DNA from 2 places in the Nitratireductor sp. L15S-10 genome. Region 1 is predicted to be linked to the other one. Evidence: predicted binding sites of a transcription regulator. Region 1 holds the regulator's gene; the other holds the start of a gene.
The links. The regulator PhoB, encoded in region 1, activates phosphate uptake and scavenging genes when phosphate is short. The targets are predictions, from matches to a motif close to TGTCATNNANCTGTCAT.

Region 1 (7,303 bases):
CTCAATTTCGTGATCTATATCGGCCCTGCGGTCATGGCCTGCGTCCTGCTCGCAGTGGGCCTTGCCACCTTCGACACCTTGACGGCGAGTTTTCTGCCGCCTCTAACCTATCTGGCGTTAAACGCGACAGAGGCACAGTTCGTCACGCCGACCGTTATCGGTCGGCGAATGACGCTCAACCCGTTTATCGTTTTCCTTGCAATAGCTTTCTGGCTTTGGATGTGGGGGCCTATCGGCGGTTTCATCGCCATCCCCGCATTGCTGACACTTTATGCAATAGCCGGCAACATCATCCCGGGCATCGAACCTCCCACGCCCGCCAAACCGCGTGCATCGACACGTTCGCCTGAACCGAAACCACCTATAGAAAAGGCCGCTTCGCCGCTTTCTCGGCCGTCCAGTCCGCCAGTTCGGCCAAGGCCTCCGGATTGAGTATCCGGCAGCCACCATCCTCCCATTTCAAAAGACCCCGCTCCGCGAGGCGCGCAATGGTTTTGTTGGTGTGGACAAGAGACAGGCCGAGCGTATCAGCCACATGCTGCTGCGTGAGCGACACCGTGCCGTTCCTGGTCAGACCACTTTGCCGGCTTCGCTCAAGGATGAACATCAGGAGATAGGCGACTTTTTCCAATGCTGTGCGACGACCAACCGTGAGAAGGTTGTCATCCAGCATGCATTCCTCACGCGAGGCGATCCAGGTGATGTCATAGGCAAGTTCAGGAAACTCCCGGTAGAGGGAAAAAAGCTCGGCTTTCTCAAACACGCACAAAACCATGTTTGAGAGCGCCTCGACCGAGTGCTTCATCTCGCCCAGCAGGCTGCCCTGCAGACCGACAAGATCGCCGGGCATTACGTAATTGACGATTTGCCGGCGGCCATCTTCAAGCAGTTTGTATCGAAAGCCCCATCCGGAAAGAACGGTGTAAAGGTGCGGGTTGTGTGCGCCCTCCACCAACACGGTCGCGCCTTTCTTGACCGCCAGGTCACCTTTTTTGAAGCGGCCGATAAATTCCAGTTCACACTCGTCGAAATCCCGAAAAAGCTCGAGTTTCCGCAAGGGGCACTTTTCACACGGTAGACTGGCGTGAACGCGTTCTTGTTCTTTTGTCACAGCTTGCCTCGATCCGCGGATCCGGAAGCATGTCCGCCGATCCCCTCGGCTTCTTTGGTACCATGTCTTTTTTTAATGACAAGTCAGTCAACTAATGAGATTTCAGGAGAAAATTTCTCTGGTTTCGGAAGGATGCCCATTTGAAAAAAACCCTCGATGGGGCCCGAGTGCTGCTGGTCGAAGACGAAGCCCTGATTGCCATGAACATCGAAGAGCTCTGCAAGGAACATGGCGCAGAGGACGTGGTGACCGTAACTTCGTTTAACGCGCTGAAGCCAGACGTGCTTGAAACCGGGCGGATTTCAACAGCCATTCTCGACATCAGGATATCCGACAACTGGACAAACGACTTCGCCCACCTGCTGCAAAGCCGGCGAATTCCATTTATTTTCGCCACGGGCTACGCCGCCAGCCATCAGGTCTTTGAGCCCTTTAACGGCATTACCATCGTCGAAAAACCGTACAAGGACAGCGACCTGATCCAGGCGTTGGCGCAGGCGATTGGCTCTTCGAATGAAAGCGGTTCCCGCTCGGATTAAGCGGTAAAGACGGAGTTTGTTATCTGGGCCGAGATCGCATCCGGGCCGAAGTCGTTCTCGCCCGTGATCTTGAGGATCTCCTGCAGACGCGTGCGGGCACGACTGACCCGGCTCTTGATCGTACCCACCGCGCAATCACAGATTTCCGCCGCCTCTTCATAGGAAAAGCCTGAGGCGCCAATCAGAATGATTGCCTCGCGCTGATCCTCGGGCAGTTGCTCCAGCGCCCGGCGGAAATCCTTGAGATCCACGGAGCCCTCCTGAGCCGGATGGACAGACAGACGCCCTGTAATGGCGCCGTCGCTATCCTCCACCTCTCGCTTCCGCTTTCGCATCTGGGAATAGAATTCGTTGCGAAGGATCGTAAAGAGCCACGCTTTCAGATTGGTGCCCGGCTGGTAGCTGGCCTGCTTGTCCCAGGCTTTGACGAGCGCCTCCTGAACGAGATCATCGGCCCGGTCGGCGTTCTTTGAAAGTGAGACCGCAAACGCGCGCAGGCTAGGTACGGTGGCCAGAAGATCGTCACGAAAGCCAGGATATACACTCATCGATATCAATCCTTGTTCCCGGCGGTCTTGGCACTGCTCTTCTGTTCCAGCTGGTTGAGAAGATCGCTGAACCGGTCCGGAATGTCTTCCGTTATCAAATCATCGTAATACTGCCTGAGCTTGCGCCCGATCTCGGAGTTTGCGCCAAGAGGATCGCTATCCTTTCCGCGCTTGTCCGGGCCCCGATGGGTGTTGGGTTTGCCGTAATTCATGCCCTGTCTTCGTCCATATAGTCTGTCTCCCAATGAAGCGGGCGCAATTGAATTGGCCCGCGCCACCACTCTTCCATAGCAGGCAAAACGCCGCCGAGCAGAAAACGTTCCCTCCTTATGGAACATTTTCCCGCAACACGCGTTTTCACCATCATAAATATGCATTGTTCCCATTGCCACATTACGAGGGAGACCTGAAATCCATGACTTTGTCAGCGCGTATCGCACCGCATCTTCCATATCTGCGGCGCTTTTCCAGAGCCGTGTCTGGCTCGCAAACGAGCGGTGACGCCCTGGTGGCCGCGGCGCTTGAAGCGCTGATCGCCGACACAAGCATTTTCCCCGAAGCATCAACGGACAAGATCGCGCTTTTCAGGCTTTTCACATCGCTTTTCGAAACGCTCGATGTGCCGATCCCCGAAAGTGCACCGACGTCCGCATGGGAACAACGCGCTTCCAGAAATCTGTCGTCGCTCGCCCCCCGCCCACGACAGGCGTTCCTTCTGGTGGCCGTCGAGAACTTCCGACCGGAAGAAGCGGCGGAAATTCTGGAAACCGATATGAACGGCATCAACGCGATGTTGCACGAGGCCAGCGAGGAGATATCCCGCCAGGTGGCCACCGACATCCTGATTATCGAGGACGAGCCGCTGATTGCCATGGATATCGAGGAGATGGTTGAAAGTCTCGGTCATCGCGTCGTCGGCAATGCCCGCACCCACAAGCAAGCCGTCGAGATGTTTGCAAAAACGCAGCCGAAAATGGTCCTCGCAGACATCCAGCTTGCAGACGGGAGTTCGGGCCTTGACGCAGTGAACGAGATTCTCGAAGGGGCCACCGTCCCCGTGATCTTCATCACCGCCTTCCCGGAACGATTGCTGACAGGTGAGCGCCCTGAGCCGACCTTCCTCGTCACGAAACCGTTCAGCCCGGAAATGGTCAAGGCGCTAATCAGCCAGGCGCTTTTCTTCGACCACCAGGCTCGCGCGGCCGCCTGAGGCATCAGAAGCACCGGCTTCATGAGAAAGGCCGCCTTCGGGCGGCCTTTTTTGTTTGCCGGTTTTCTTTCTCCGGGAACCAATCATCGTGGATGGACGTTTAACAGCCATAACTAAACGGAGAGACAGAATGCTTTACTGGGCACTTATATTCCTCGTCGTCGCACTCATCGCCGGCGCCCTTGGTTTTGGCGGTATTGCAGGCGCTTCCGCGGGGATCGCACAGATCCTGTTCTACATCTTTCTCGCCCTTCTCGCGATTTCCCTGATAATGGGGCTGCTGAGAGGGCGTGGTTAAACAAGTACGAAAGACGTAAACGAATGCGGCATCCGACGATGCGGACCATCCATGGCTTCCGCGTCGGGCAGACAGTGAAAGGAGAACGCCATGGAACATATCGCTGCGCTTCTTCTGGTTGTCGGCTGCTCCGGCAACATGGCTGAATGCCGCGAACTTCCCGCCCCCGCTCCGGTCTATGAAACGTTCGAGGAGTGCGAGGCGGAGAAGCCCATCTCCATGCGTGAGCTTGAAGGCGAGGCCCCGCGGGTGATGGCAACGTGCGTCTTTGTCGATCCAGCGCTCGTCTATGATGACGCGGTGCTGGAATGGGACATCACCAAAGACGGAAAGCTGACAGCCTCGCTGGAGCCGGCCACAAGCTTCGCCGTTGCTCAGAACCAGCATGCTCGCCAGAAGAATACCTTCACCGAGTAATCACACTACGGCTTGAACAAATAACCCCGGCATTTGCGCCGGGGTTATTTCCAGGATTTTCGACAGGAAGTCGAGATAAGCGGAAGTCACGCCTCTCGAATGGCGTAGCCAGCTCCGCGAATGGTGCGAATCACATCGGGGAGCCGCCCCTGATTCACGGCTTTGCGCAATCGGCCCACATGAACGTCGACAGTACGCTCGTCGATGTAGATCGTCTCCCCCCAGACATTGTCGAGCAACTGGCTGCGCGAGAAGACACGGCCGGGATGCTGCATCATGAATTCGAGAAGTCGAAATTCGGTCGGGCCCAGCCGGATTTCATTCTTGCGCCGATAGACGCGATGCGATTCCCGATCGAGCACGATATCGCCTACAGAGAGAACCGTTGAGAGAACCTCAGGTTTGGCTCTGCGCAAAAGGGCGCGCACACGCGCCACGAACTCCGGCGTCGAAAATGGCTTGACCAGATAGTCGTCGGCACCGGTGGAAAGCCCCCGAACGCGGTCGCTTTCCTCGCCGCGCGCTGTGAGCATGATGATGGGAAGTCGTTCGGTTTCAGGCCGCATGCGCAGCCGGCGGCACAGTTCGATGCCTGATACAGCCGGAACCATCCAGTCCAGCACTAGCAGGTCCGGGACATTTTCCTGCAACCGCACTTCAGCTTCATCGCCGCGTGAGATCATCTCGACCTGATAACCCTCGGCTTCCAGATTGTATTTCAGCAGGACGCAAAGCGGTTCGTCGTCTTCAACGACCATGACCTTGGGGGCAATCATGGAAGGCATTCTCCTAAAGTATTGCTACGGCCGATCAGGCATCCGCATCGACCGTCATCTGTGTTTCATCAAGCTTCGGCCGCTGGACCGGAAGCTGTTCCCCCGTCACCACATAATAGGCATTCTCGGCGATATTCGTCACGTGATCGCCGATGCGTTCCAGATTCTTCGCGCAGAAGAGAAGATGCGTACAGGATGTAATGTTGCGCGGATCTTCCATCATATAGGTGAGCAATTCCCGGAACACCGACGTGTACTGAATGTCGATTTTCTCATCGTCGTCACGCAACTGGATCAATGCTTCGGGCTCGCGCTTCACATAGTGCTCGACCACAGCGTTGACCTGTTGCAGCACCAGGCCCGCCATAGCATCTATGGAATGAGCAAGTGTGCGCGGCGTCGCGCTCTGGCCGACCGCACTGACACGCTTGGCGATATTCTTCGCAAGGTCGCCGATACGCTCCAGATCGGCGGCCATGCGAATGGCACCGACAACGCTGCGCAGATCCTGTGCCATTGGCTGGCGCTTGGCGATCAGCGTGATGGCGCGCTCGTCGAGGTCGCGCTGCTTGGCGTCCATGATCGTGTCATCGGAGATGACGCGCTGCGCCAGTGCGGTATCGGAATGAAGAAGGGCACTGGTGGAGGCGCGGGTCATCGCACCGGAGAGATCGCCCATGTCGCGAATGAGGCGGTCGATCTCACCGAGTTCCTCATCGAAGGAGCTGACTGTGTGCTCGCCCATGATCTGGTTCCTTATCTGTGCGTCAGCCGAAGCGACCAGTGATGTAATCCTGAGTGCGCTTGTCATCCGGATTGGTGAACATCTTGTCCGTCGGCCCCTCCTCGACAAGGTTGCCCAGATGGAACATGGCCGTGCGTTGCGAGACGCGCGCCGCCTGCTGCATCGAGTGCGTCACGATGACGATCGTGTAGTTCTCGCGCAATTCGTCGATCAGCTCTTCCACCTTCGCGGTGGCGATGGGGTCGAGCGCCGAACACGGTTCGTCCATGAGGATGACTTCCGGCGACACCGCAATGGCGCGCGCGATGCACAAACGCTGCTGCTGGCCGCCGGAGAGGCCCGTGCCGGGTTCATGCAGGCGATCTTTCACCTCGTTGAAAAGCCCCGCCTTCTGCAGGCTGGATTCGACCACTTCATCCAGCGCGCTCTTTGAGGAGACCAGACCGTGGATACGCGGCCCGTAGGCGATGTTCTCGTAGATCGACTTCGGGAACGGGTTGGGCTTCTGAAAGACCATTCCCACGCGGGCGCGCAGCTCAACCACGTCGACCTTCGGGTCGTAGATGTCCTGCCCGTCAAGCGTGATCTCGCCTTCCACCCGACAGATGTCGATCGTGTCGTTCATACGGTTGAGGCAGCGCAGGAAGGTGGACTTGCCACAGCCTGAAGGACCGATCAAAGCCGTTACCTGCTTCTGCCTGACATCAAGATCGACATCGAAGAGCGCCTGCTTTTCGCCGTAGAAGACCCGGACCTTTGATCCGCGCATCTTCACGGGCAACTCTTCCGTCCTGTTCTGCACCGCTTCTTCCACTGCCGCATCCGTTAACATGTTCATTTCTCCTACTCCGTTACCAGCGGCGTTCGAAACGCTTGCGCAACACGACCGCAACGGCGTTCATCAAAATCAGGAAGCCCAAAAGGATCAGGATAGCCGCGGACGTCTTCTGCTGGAAGGCAGGCTCCGGGAAATCCGCCCACATGAAAATCTGGACCGGCAGAACCGTGGCCGGCGATGTGAAGCCGCCTGGAATATCCACGATGAAGGCGACCATGCCGATCATGAGGAGTGGAGCGGTCTCACCGAGAGCCTGCGCCATACCGATGATGGTGCCCGTCAGAATGCCCGGCATCGCGAGCGGCAGAACGTGATGGAACACCGTCTGGATCTTCGAGGCACCGACACCGAGCGCCGCCTCACGGATCGAGGGCGGCACTGCACGCAACGCTGCCCGTGACGCGATGATGATCGTCGGCAGGGTCATCAATGCCAGAACCATGCCGCCAACCAGCGGCGCCGACCGCGGCAGGTTGAACCAGTTCAGAAACACGGCGAGACCAAGCAAACCAAAGACGATGGACGGAACGGCCGCCAGATTGTTGATGTTCACCTCGATAAAGCCGGTCAGGCGGTTCTTCGGCGCGAACTCTTCCAGATAAATGGCGGCGGCAACGCCGATGGGAAAGGACAGCGCCAGTGTGACAAGCATCGTCAGAGCGGAGCCGACAACCGCGCCCCAGATGCCTGCCATTTCTGCTTCACGGCTTGCACCGCCGAAGAAGAACTGTGTGTTCCAGGCACTTGCCGTGCGTCCGTCAGCTTTGAGTTGGTCGACCCACACGATCTCGCGGTCGGAGATCTTCCGCTGACCTTCCGGC
Region 2 (7,303 bases), 870 kb from region 1:
CGCTCGCCGACATTTGCCCCCGCCGAGACCGTCATGCGCAGACCGTCCGCGGGGTTCTGGTGGACGAAGCCCCAGTCGGTGCGCATCAGGAAGCGGCGTTCGGCTTCGCTCATGCGATAGAGGTCGTGAAAGTCTCCGTCGCGCATGCGGTAGGAGACAGTGCCGGAGGTCGGCAGGAGGCGCGTCGACAGGCAGTTCAGCAGGGTGGTCTTGCCCGAACCGGATTCGCCCACCACAGCCAGAACCTCACCCGGCCACAGGTCGAAGGAGATGTCGTTGCAACCGATACGGTTGCCGTAGAATTTCGAGATGGAGCGAACGCGAAGCAGCGGTTCGTCGGTCATTGGATTTCTCCGCGAATTTTCAGAAGTTTGCGCATCAGACGGTTGCAGCCTCTTCGCCGGACAGATGTCCGCGATGGCCCTCGGCGCGGCGCGCCTCGCAATTGTCGGTGTCGGAGCAGACGAACATGCGCCCGCCGCGATCATCGAGAACCACTTCGTCGAGATAGACATTCGTGCCGCCGCACAGCGCGCAGGGCTCATCGAAGGTCTGGATCTCGAAGGGGTGATCCTCGAAATCGAGACTTTCGACACGGGTGTAGGGCGGCACGGCGTAGATGCGCTTCTCGCGGCCTGCGCCGAAAAGCTGGAGCGCCTTCGACATGTGCATTTTTGGATTGTCGAATTTCGGCGTCGGCGACGGGTCCATCACATAGCGTCCTTCGACCTTGACCGGATAGGCGAAGGTGGTGGCGATGTGGCCGTGCTGGGCGATGTCCTCGTAGAGCTTCACATGCATGAGGCCGTATTCCTCAAGCGCATGCATCTTGCGCGTCTCGGTCTCGCGCGGTTCGAGAAAACGCAAGGGCTCGGGGATCGGCACCTGATAGACGAGCACCTGGCCGGATTTCAGGGGTTCTTCGGGAATGCGGTGGCGCGTCTGGATGATGGTCGCGTCCGCAGTGTGGGTGGTCACCGCAACATTGGCGACCTTCTGGAAGAAGGCGCGGATGGAGACGGCGTTGGTGGTGTCGTCGGCACCCTGATCGATGACCTTGAGCACATCGTCCGTTCCAATTATCGATGCCGTCACCTGCACGCCGCCAGTGCCCCAGCCATAGGGCATCGGCATTTCGCGGCTGGCGAATGGCACCTGATAGCCGGGAATGGCGATGGCCTTGAGGATCGCACGGCGGATCATGCGTTTGGTCTGTTCGTCCAGATAGGCGAAGTTATACTGGGCGATGTTGTCGGTGTGGGCGTTCATTCGGCGGCCTCCCGGCGCTCGGTGTCTGCGGCTGCGCCCTCTTGGCGCTCCTCGTATTCGCGGCGCATCTGGCGGACCAGACCAAGCTCGGCCTGGAAGTCGACATAATGCGGTAGCTTCAGGTGCTCGACGAAACCGGTCGCCTGCACGTTGTCGCAATGCGAAATGACGAACTCCTCATCCTGCGCCGGTGCGGTGATGTCTTCATCCAGCTCGTTGGCGCGCAGCGCCCGGTCGCACAGTGACATGGCCATGGCCTTGCGCTCAGACTGGCCGAACACCAGCCCATAGCCGCGGGTAAACTGCGGCGGTACCTTCTTCGAACCCTTGAACTGGTTGACCATCTGGCATTCGGTGACGCGGATGCGGCCGAGCGTGAGCGGGAAGTCGAGTTCCGGCACGTCGATCTCCACATCCACCTCGCCAATGCGGATTTCGCCGGCGAAGGGGTGGTTGCGACCATAGCCGCGCTGGGTGGAGTAGCCGAGCGCCAGCAGGAACCCCTCGTCACCGCGCGACAGGGCCTGAAGGCGCTGGTCGCGCTCCATGGGAAATTCCGGCGGCTCGCGGGTGATGTCGCCGGGCTCGCGGTCTTCCGGCAGCGAACCGTCTTCCTCGATCAGGCCTTCATTGGCGAGAATGTCGGACACACGAGGCATGGCCTCTTCCGCTTCGCTGCGCGCTTCAGGCGCTGCCGGCTCGGCGTCTTCAGCCAGTTCCGGGTCAAGCAGGCGGTGCGTGTAGTCGAAGGTGGGACCCAGAAGCTGCCCGCCGGGCAGATCCTTGTAGGTAGCGGAAACGCGTCGCTCGACCAGCATGGCCGCCGTGTCGACGGGGCGCGAATAGCCGAAGCGTGGCAGGGTGGTGCGGTAGGCGCGCAGAAGGAAGATCGCCTCGATCATGTCGCCGCGCGCCTGCTTGACGGCAAGTGCCGCAAGGCCCGTGTCGTAGAGCGAGCCCTCGGACATGACACGGTCGACGGCGAGCGAAAGCTGACTGGCGATCTGTTCGAGTGTGATCGAGGGCAGGTTTCGGTCGCCGCGCCGGCGATCGGCCAGAAGCCGGTGTGCGTTCTGGATGGCGGCTTCACCGCCCTTGACAGCTACATACATGGCTCAGGCCTCCTGGCTGGAGATGCGGGTGGAGCGGGGCAGGGCAGCAAGGCCCTCGCGGCTGACCAGAATCAGATCAACGCCACGGGGAAAGCGCGCATGGTTCTGTGCCCATTGGCGGATGAAATGACGCGGCAGTGGTCGCGGCGCCAGACGCGCCACGCTCTCAATGCCGGGGCCCTTGAGGGTCAGTTCCTCGCCGCCCGAAAGATCGCTCACCTGAAGCACGAGCGTGGCCGAGCGGTCAGGGTATTCCTGCGATCCCTGAGCGAAGTTCTCCAGACCGATCAGGTGTTCCGGGTCGGCGGAGAACGCAAAATGCGCATCGGCTGGCGTGTTGGCGAGTGGTGCGCCGGTGTGAAAAGCAAGCCAGGCGCGGACGGCCTCTTCGGCGGCGAGTGCCGGATCGAGCCAGACTGGTGTGTCCTGGTCGCAAAGCGCCAGGGCGACAGCGGCTGCCTCCGGTGTCAGTGGTGCGGGTGGTTTGGCAAGCGCCATTCCCCGGTGGATCGTGCCCGGCTCCGCCATGGCCTGCATAACTGCGCGAAAAACGGTCTGCGCGTCAAAGACCGGCTTCTGGAAGCCACCTTCGATGGCGATGGAATCAAGCATCAGTCTTCTCCCCGAACCATGGTGAAGAAATCGACCTTGGTGGCAGCCGTTTCTGCGCGGCGTGTGGCGTCGGCCTGAGCCTGGCGCGCACGCAATGGACCGAGGATCTTGTCCTCGATTTGGTCCTGCAGGTCCGGCTTCTGGCGCAACGCATCGATGAGAGCAGCGACCCGCACCTTCATTTTTTCGCGGCCGAGTGCATAGGCATGCCCAACTTCTCCTGTGGGTAGCTTGACGGTGGCGCGTGTGACGGTGGCTTCGCCAAAATTGAACGGCGCGCCGCCACCCCCCATGCGACCGCGGACAGTTACGAGCCCGGTTTCCGGGCCGCGAAGGATCTTGGCGTCATCCGGCAGCCCAGCCTCGTTCCAAAGCGCAAGCAGATCACTTCCATTTGCCTTTGCCAGCACTGCCATTGCCTCACGGCGTTGCTCGTTGAGGGCCTGTCTTTCCTGTCGTGAGACCATGATGGCTCCATTCTCGTCGACATTAAATTTGTCTATTGTTCTAGACAACTAAACATATTATGACTTCTGCCTACCGAGTGTCCATGACGTGTTGATGACAATGCGGGCGAAGCAGATAGAAAAGCGGTGTAGATGGCCGAAACGATGATTGAAAGGCGCAGCGGTGTAGCTCTGTGGCGGCAGATCGCCGACCGTATGCGACGCGAGATCGGTGAAGGCGCGATTGGCAGTGATGGGCGTATGCCCCCCGAGATGGCTTTGGCCGAGCGCTTTGGTGTCAATCGTCACACGGTGCGCACGGCCATCGCCGCGCTTGTTCAGGAGGGGGTGCTCAGAGCCGAGCAGGGGCGAGGCACCTTTGTGGAAGGGCGAAAGCGGCTTGCCTATCCCATCCGCAATCGCACGCGCTTCTCCGAGGGATTGGCCGGCCAGTCGCGCGGGCTTGCGGCCGACCTCCTCGCCCATGCGGTCGAAGCGGCGCCGATTGATGTCGCGCGCGCTCTGATGCTTGCTCCCGGCTCCCCCGTGATCCGGCTCGAAACACGCTCGCACGCTGACGGACGGCCCGTTTCCCGGGCCCGAAGCTGGTTTGATGCGCAACGGTTCTGCGGCATGGCGGAGGCATTTGGGCGCACGCACTCGATCACCGCAGCCTTCAGGGAACTGGGGCTTGCTGATTATCTGCGCCAGAGCACGACGGTAACGGCACGGCACGCCGACGCCGGTGACCTGGGAGACCTGAAGCTCTCGCCCGGCGCAATCGTCCTTGTCACCATCGCCATCAATGTGGATACCGAGGGCTCACCGGTGCAGTATTCCGAGACCCGCTTCGCTGCCGACCGGATCGAATTGCACATCCCTGGAGCGGGTACGGAGGCCGCCGGCTGATACTTCATTTCACCTGACGCTCACCGTGAAGTGACCGTAGCGCGAGGTGGTTTGCGTTGATTTGCGAAGTCACGGCGTGCTCTATCGTCGAGATTTCAATTCTGGGCGAGTCAGGGGATTTGCGTGAGGTCACTTGTTTTTTCGACGGCCATTCTGGCGCTCGGTGCCGTTTCCGCAAGCGCTGGTCAGGGCGGGCCCAATCCCGATGACTGGGCGTCTGTTCTGGAAGATGCGCGCGGGGAAACGGTCTATTTCAACGCCTGGGGCGGGTCGCAGAACATCAATGCCTATATCGAGTGGGCCGGTGCGGAACTGAAGGAACGCTACGGCGTCACGCTCAGACATGTGAAGCTTGAGGATACCGCGAGCGCAGTCGCCACCGTGGTCGCGGAAAAGGCGGCGGGCCGCGATGAGAGCGGGACGGTGGATCTCATCTGGATCAATGGCGAGAACTTTGCAGCCATGAAACGGCAGGGGTTGCTCCTATCTCCCGGCTGGGCGGAGAAATTGCCCAACTGGGCCTATGTGGACGTCGAAAACAAGCCGACCATCCGAACCGACTTCACCGTTCCTGTCGAAGGGCTGGAAAGCCCCTGGGGCATGGCGAAGCTCGTGTTTTTCTACGATTCCGCGCGTACGCAAGTGCACACCCTGCCGCAGGACGCGGACAGTCTGCTGAAATGGGCAAAGAAAAATCCGGGACGTTTTTCCTATCCGCAGCCGCCGGACTTCATAGGCACTTCGTTTTTGAAACAGGTGCTTGCCGAAACTGTCGAAAATCCCGAAATGCTCCAGGTGCCGGTCGATGAAGACACTTTCGATCAGGTAACCAGGCCCCTGTTTGACTATCTCGACGCGCTCAACCCGGTGATGTGGCGCTCGGGCCGTGCCTATCCACAGAATTACCCGGCGATGAAGCAGCTTCTGGCCGATTCAGAGCTCGACATCATCTTTGCCTTCAATCCAGCGGAAGCCTCGAATGCCATTGCCAATGGCGAATTGCCGGACACGGTGCGCTCCTTCACCTTTCCCGAAGGCACGCTTTCCAACACGCATTTTCTGACCATCCCCTACAACGCTACGGCCAAGGCGGGTGCGCTGGTTACGGCCAATTTTTTCCTTTCACCGGAGGCGCAGGCCCGCAAGCAGGATCCGGCGCGCTGGGGTGACCCGACGGTCCTTGCGCTCGACAAGCTGGAACCGGAAGAGCGCGCCCGCTTCGATGCCATCGACCTTGGCGTTGCGACATTGCGGCCGGATGAACTTGGCCCCGCGCTGGACGAGCCGCATCCAAGCTGGATGGAGCGCATCGAATCCGAGTGGAAACGCCGCTATGGGGTTGGCAATTAACCTGGTTGCTACGCGGGTGTTTCGGTTGCATTTCAAGCCTATGGCCCCATGCTGACGCGCCTCGGTCCCATTCTCGCCATAGGACTCCTGACGGTCCCGGTCTTGTCCGGCCTGGCCGGCACCATCCTGCCTGCCTTCGGCTATCTGCCAGCCTTGGGCGGAACGTCGTTTAACCTTGCACCATTTCAGAGGCTGTTTGCCGAACCGGCCATCTTTATGTCGGCGCTGATGAGCCTTGCGGCGGGGCTCGTCACAGCTGCGTTTTCACTCCTGACCGTGATGCTTTTCACGGCCGCATGGGGCGGCACACGCATTTTTGTGCGCATACAGCATCTCTTGTCGCCACTTCTGTCAGTGCCGCATGCGGCCACGGCATTCGCGCTAGCTTTCCTCATCGCGCCTTCCGGCCTGATCGCACGCATGATCTCGCCGGAACTGACTGGATGGCAGCGGCCGCCGGATCTCCTCATCATACATGATCCCCTCGGCCTTTCGATGATGGCGGGGCTGATCGTGAAGGAGATACCATTTCTACTGCTCGTCACGCTGGCAGCCCTGCCGCAGGTCAAGCCGGCGCGCATGCGGGCTTTGATCGCATCGATGGGATATGGGCGCATTTCCGGCTTCGTGTTTGGCCTCTGGCCCTCGATCTATCCGCAGATCCGCCTGCCGGTCTTCGCCGTCATAGCATTCGCCACCTCGGTGGTGGATGTCGCAGCCATACTGGGCCCCACAACGCCGGCGCCGCTCGCGGTGCGGCTTGTCAACTGGATGAACGACCCGGACCTGTCCATGCGCTTCCTCGCCTCGGCAGGTGCCATTCTGCAACTGGGCGTGACGGCGGCGGCAGTCGTCATCTGGATCGGATTGGAGAGGATTGGCGCGCGAGTGCGCGAGCGTCTTGCCTGTGCCGGGCGCCGGTTTCGGCGCGACGGCGTCCTGAGGCTAGGCGCGCTGTCCGTGATGCTCGCTTCGGCGGGAGCTATCTTTGCCGGCATGACGGCGCTGGCGCTGTGGTCTGTCGCGGGCCTCTGGCAATACCCCGACGTGCTGCCGGCGCGGTTCGAACTGCGCAACTGGATGCGCGTCCTGCCCAACCTCATGGAACCGCTGGCGACCACGTTGTCAGTTGCACTCGTCTCGACGGTGATCGCCGTGGTGATCGCCATACTCTGCTTCGCACGAGAGGACCAGACCGCAAGACCGCCGGGGCGCGGAGCGCTTACGGTGCTCTATCTGCCGTTGCTCGTGCCGCAGGTGGCCTTTCTGTTCGGGCTTCAACTGCTCTTCATTCTCGCCGGCATGGAGGCCACGTGGACAGCGCTTGTCTTCGCCCATCTCGTCTTCGTGCTGCCCTATGCCTGGCTCAGCCTGAGGGACCCGTGGCGTGCCTTCGACCGCCGTTATGATCAGATCGCGGCGGGCCTTGGGAAAGGCCCGGTCCGGCGCTTCTTTATCATCCGCCTGCCGATGCTGGCGCGGCCGCTGCTTGCGGTTGCAGCCATAGGGTTTTCCGTTTCGATCGGGCTCTATCTTCCTACGGTTCTGGTGGGCGCCGGCCGGCTGACCACCATCACCACGGAAGCGGTGGCGCTGGCTTCTGGC

Region 2: the regulator PhoB is predicted to act here: its motif matches at 3,544-3,560, upstream of phnF (phosphonate metabolism transcriptional regulator PhnF).

Annotation. Positions count from the first base shown of each region.
Region 1 is NZ_CP120674.1:682,684-689,986, reverse strand. Features, by position in the region: gene P2W41_RS03345 (AI-2E family transporter) at 1-432, shown strand, start outside; gene P2W41_RS03340 (Crp/Fnr family transcriptional regulator) at 362-1,111, opposite strand; gene P2W41_RS03335 (response regulator) at 1,252-1,650, shown strand; gene P2W41_RS03330 (sigma-70 family RNA polymerase sigma factor) at 1,647-2,198, opposite strand; gene P2W41_RS03325 (NepR family anti-sigma factor) at 2,204-2,410, opposite strand; gene P2W41_RS03320 (response regulator) at 2,614-3,408, shown strand; gene P2W41_RS03315 (DUF1328 domain-containing protein) at 3,539-3,706, shown strand; gene P2W41_RS03310 (hypothetical protein) at 3,797-4,123, shown strand; gene phoB (phosphate regulon transcriptional regulator PhoB) at 4,210-4,896, opposite strand; gene phoU (phosphate signaling complex protein PhoU) at 4,934-5,644, opposite strand; gene pstB (phosphate ABC transporter ATP-binding protein PstB) at 5,667-6,482, opposite strand; gene pstA (phosphate ABC transporter permease PstA) at 6,496-7,303, opposite strand, start outside.
Region 2 is NZ_CP120674.1:3,583,320-3,590,622, reverse strand. Features, by position in the region: gene phnK (phosphonate C-P lyase system protein PhnK) at 1-344, opposite strand, end outside; gene P2W41_RS17065 (alpha-D-ribose 1-methylphosphonate 5-phosphate C-P-lyase PhnJ) at 379-1,269, opposite strand; gene P2W41_RS17060 (carbon-phosphorus lyase complex subunit PhnI) at 1,266-2,381, opposite strand; gene phnH (phosphonate C-P lyase system protein PhnH) at 2,385-2,996, opposite strand; gene phnG (phosphonate C-P lyase system protein PhnG) at 2,993-3,460, opposite strand; gene phnF (phosphonate metabolism transcriptional regulator PhnF) at 3,605-4,348, shown strand; gene P2W41_RS17040 (ABC transporter substrate-binding protein) at 4,472-5,698, shown strand; gene P2W41_RS17035 (ABC transporter permease) at 5,747-7,303, shown strand, end outside.